Regions from separate parts of the Rhizobium sp. BK112 genome, predicted to be linked through region 1. Evidence: riboswitches for the same ligand, from Rfam matches in the RefSeq annotation. Region 1 holds a riboswitch; the other holds the start of a gene.

Region 1 (2,196 bases):
CGGATATCGGGCCAGTTGAAAGCGGCGACCAGCGGCTGCGGCAGGGCGAGGCCCGAGGTTTCGATGACGATGTGGTCGGGCCGCTGTTCGCGCTCGAGCAGCTTCGTCATCGTCGGAATGAAATCGTCGGCGACAGTGCAGCAGATGCAACCATTGGTGAGTTCGATGATGTCGTCCTCGGTGCAATTCTCCGCGCCGCAGCCCTTCAGCACGTCACCGTCGACACCGAGATCGCCGAATTCGTTGATGATGAGCGCGATCTTCTTGCCGCCGGCATTGGTGAGCAGGTTGCGGATCATCGTGGTCTTGCCGGCGCCGAGGAAGCCGGTGATGACGGTTGCGGGAATTTTCTGCTGGTTCATGAACTTAACCCTTCATTTTCAGCGGCAGGCCTGCCGCGATGAAATAAACTTCGGCGGCCTTCGCCGCGATCGATTGGTGCAGCCGGCCGGCATGATCGCGGAAATCCCGCGCCATGCGATTGTCAGGCACGATGCCGAGGCCGACCTCGTTGGAAACGAAAACGAGCCGCGCCTTCGCGGCGGCCAGGAAATCGGCGAGCGCTGCAAATTCCGCCGCCATGTCGCGCTCCTCCATCATCAGATTGGTGACCCAGAGCGTCAGGCAGTCGATCAGCACGATGCGTCCCTCGCCGTCGATGGCGCCAAGCTTACCGACGAGATCGAGCGGCTCCTCATGCGTCGTCCAGGACGGACCGCGGTCGGCCTTGTGCTGAGTGATACGCGCCTGCATCTCCTCGTCCCAGGCCCGGCCGGTGGCAAGGTAGTGGCGGTCGAGGCCGGTCGCGGTGACGAGAGCTTCGGCGAAGCGGGATTTGCCGGAGCGCGCGCCGCCGAGGATGAAGATGGTGGTCATGCTCAGACGCTCCTCAGGGAGGGTGCGTAGCCGTGGCTTGTTCCGAGTGCACCTTTTTCGACTGCTGGGGGGACCGAGTATTCGACATAACCGGCCGAAAGCACTCCTCTTGCAGGGCTGCTTGGAGGCGTCGCGAGCGCCGCACCAGGCCGCGCTGAATTCAATCGTTCAGCCAAGACAACCTCCGTGCTGGCAACGGGCGTAGTGCCCAGGTGTGGGCTTCTGGCCCGGCACGTAATGGCAGGTCTCCTGGCTCGCGGTTATCGGCCGCGATCGGGGCAGACCGGAAACCGGTCGCCCTGATCGTGCCGGCGGATCATCCTCGCCTTCCCGGCTGCATTGGTGAAAAGGTGGACGATTCGTAGATTTAGAGGCGTCCGACCCCGGTTGATCACCATGCATCTCCAGTGGCTTTTCCGGCATATCGCCCATCCCGCCCGCTTGCATGATTGCAAGCCGCCGGCCGGAGGGGCTCGGTGCCGGATGGAAGACCCTGACCGCTCTACAGTCGCGGGGTCGGCTGTGATGAAGGCGCCCGGTTTGGGTCCGCCCCTTCACATTCCCTTTTCATCCGGAAGGGCGCAACACCGATCCGGAACCATCCGTTATGTCAGGATGGTCGGGCGACCATCCGTTGAGGGATGGTTAGGCAAGCCGGGGTGTGAAGTCAACCGGCCTTGACGGCCGGTCAGCTTCCGAGGAGATGGCCCAACCCTGTCAACACGACTTACTCTACCTAAAATATCGTCATTTATCAGAGGCTTACGTCATAAATATTTGTCCCGGGCGCCGGCTTTTCGCCGCAATTGCGTCGCAAGCGGACTGCGCGACCATCTCCGCCCTTGACCGGGCCTCTCCCCGCCTAGTTGTCTAGCCATGCTTATGAAATTGGATCGGCGCCGTTTCCGGGCGCTGCGTGTTTTCTTCGATCCGGGCCGCCTGCGGGCGCTGACCCGCCGCAGCGAGGTCGGCCTGTCACTGGCGGGCGCCGTCGTCGGCATCATCTCGGGTCTCGCCGTCACCGGTATGAGCTACGTCTCCAGTGAGTTGCATCAGCTGGTCTTCGGCATCGCCGATAGCGAGCGGCTGAGCTCATCCGAGATCGAGAACAAGATGCTGCTGCTCACCGCGCCCGTCATCGGCGGCGCTCTGCTCGGCCTGTTGCTCCTGGTGCTGGCGAAACGGCGCAAGAAGCCGATGGTCGACCCGATCGAAGCCAATGCGCTGCATGGCGGCCGTCTATCCTTGACCGACAGCATCATCGTTGCCGTCCAGAACCTGATCTCCAACGGGTTCGGCGCCTCGGTCGGACTGGAGGCC
Region 2 (2,196 bases), on a different contig from region 1:
CACGCTCAAGGCCCGCGTGATGTTTTCGCCCGGGCACACCCTCGCCTCGATCACCTATGTGATCGGCGACGCCGCCTTCGTGCACGATACGGTGTTCACGCCGGATTCCGGCACCGCCCGCACGGATTTCCCGGGCGGCAGCGCCAGCGCCCTCTGGCACACGATCCAGGCGATCCTGTCGCTGCCCGAGGAGACCCGGCTGTTTTCCGGTCACGACTATCAGCCGGGTGGCCGCCACCCGCGCTGGGAAAGCACGGTTGCCGCCCAGAAGCGCGCCAATCCGCATATATCGGGCATCGACGAGGCCGGCTTTGTGGCGCTGCGCCAGGCGCGCGACCGCACGCTGCCGAAGCCGAAGCTGATGCTGCACGCGCTGCAGGTCAATATCCGCGGCGGGCGGCTGCCCGAGCCGGAGGAGAACGGCCGGCGGTATCTGAAGATTCCGCTGGATGCGTTGTGACGGGGCGGCCCTGGCAACCGCCGCATCGTTCAAAGCGTGCTTCCTATAGCAGCCCCGGCGAAGTCATCCCCACCAATAGCAGCCGGCACCCATGTTCCCCGACTGCTTCATAGGCAAGGCAGTTTATCGCAAGGAAGCGCTTTTCGCCGCAATGTCAACCGACCGCCACCGGCAGTTTGCGCACCGAACGGCGGCGCGCAGCCATGCGCGCGATATATTTATCCGCCGGTGGTGCGGCGCCCTCTGAATAATCATTGACGGCGCGCGGGCAGGCGACGTAACTGGGGGAGACGGTTCCCTGAAGATGACTCCAAGGGGATTAATAGGGAACACGGTGAGGACGACCCAGTAGGGACCGAGACCGTGGCTGCCCCCGCAACTGTAAGCGGATTGTCGATCTCGGGGTTGATCGCGGAGCGATCATGCCCTTGGCCTAAAGGCCACGCCACTGCGGATATTGCGGGAAGGCGGATGAAAGACGGATATCCGCAAGCCAGGAGACCTGCCGTCAATCGCGATCCAATCAACCGGGCGGGGATGCCCGGACAAGGAACAGACATGATTGTCCTTCTGAACCTTCGCCTGATATCGGCATGCATCCGTCTCGATTGGGCCTCCCGCGGCTAGTCTACGCGTCAGCGTGACTTCAGCGTTGCGTATATGCGCGCGGCGCGGCCGTGCCTGTTTTCCCATCATCGAGGTTTTCATGCGTCAATTTCTCGCCATCATGACATTTACCTTCGGGCTGGCCGGCCTTGCGGCACCAAGCTTGGCCGCGACCCAATATCCCCTGACCGTCAGCAATTGCGGCCAGCAGGTGACGTTCCAGAAGGCGCCCGCCAGGATCGTTTCGATCGGCCAGGGCATGACTGAAATTCTGTTCTCGCTCGGCCTTGCCGACAAGATCGCCGGAACCGCCGTCTGGGTTGGCCCTGTCCTGCCGCAATATGCCGAGGCCAACAGCAAGATAAAACGCCTCGCCGACAACGATCCGAGCTTCGAATCCGTCGTCGGGCAGGAGCCCGACCTCGTGGCGGCCGAGTTCGAATGGCATGTCGGCGCGCAGGGCTCCGTCGGCAAGCGGGAGCAGTTCAAGGATCTCGGGATCAATAGTTATCTCGCGCCGGCCGATTGCGTCGCCAAGGTCAACACCGATGGCGGCGACGGTGTGCGTGGGGAGCTGTTCACGATGGACCTGATCTACCGGGAAATCGCTGAACTCTCGGAGATCTTCGACGTCAAGGAGCGCGGCGATGCGCTGATTTCCAAGCTGAGGAAGCGCGAGGCGGATGCCGTGGCGTCGATATCGGGCGCGACGGGCAAGAGCCTGCCGGTCGTCTTCTGGTTTTCCAGCAAGGAGGTCAACGGCGACGCCTTCATTGCCGGCAAGAACAGCGCACCTGCCTATATCCTCAAGACGATCGGCGCGAAGAACGTCGTGACAACCGAAGAGGAATGGCCGCTGGTCGGCTGGGAAACCATCGCCCAGGCGAACCCCGCGGTGATCGTGCTGGCGACCATGGATCGCCGCCGTTATGCGGCTGACGATCCCAAGGTCAAGCTTGACTTTCTCGAGAACGACCCTGTGACCAGGGAACTCGATGCCGTCAGGAACAGGCACTTCGTGATGATGGATGCGCAGTCGATGAACCCGACGATCCGCACGATCGACGGCATCGAGACAGTGGCGAAGGGCATCAAGTCCTTCGGCCTGGCACAGTGAAGACAGTATCGCT

What was found. A riboswitch is a leader RNA that binds a small molecule or an ion and turns the genes downstream of it on or off. The one in region 1 is predicted to bind cobalamin.
Region 2: linked by a shared signal. The riboswitch ahead of FHT75_RS03950 (ABC transporter substrate-binding protein) and the one ahead of cobU (bifunctional adenosylcobinamide kinase/adenosylcobinamide-phosphate guanylyltransferase) in region 1 are both predicted to bind cobalamin.

The regions. Positions count from the first base shown of each region.
Region 1 covers NZ_JACHYZ010000009.1:44,361-46,556, reverse strand. The annotation lists gene cobW (cobalamin biosynthesis protein CobW) at 1-362, opposite strand, end outside; gene cobU (bifunctional adenosylcobinamide kinase/adenosylcobinamide-phosphate guanylyltransferase) at 367-876, opposite strand; cobalamin riboswitch at 1,098-1,494, opposite strand; gene FHT75_RS23130 (chloride channel protein) at 1,753-2,196, shown strand, end outside.
Region 2 covers NZ_JACHYZ010000001.1:826,714-828,909, forward strand. The annotation lists gene blh (bifunctional sulfur transferase/dioxygenase Blh) at 1-460, shown strand, start outside; cobalamin riboswitch at 735-985, shown strand; gene FHT75_RS03950 (ABC transporter substrate-binding protein) at 1,167-2,183, shown strand; gene FHT75_RS03955 (FecCD family ABC transporter permease) at 2,180-2,196, shown strand, end outside.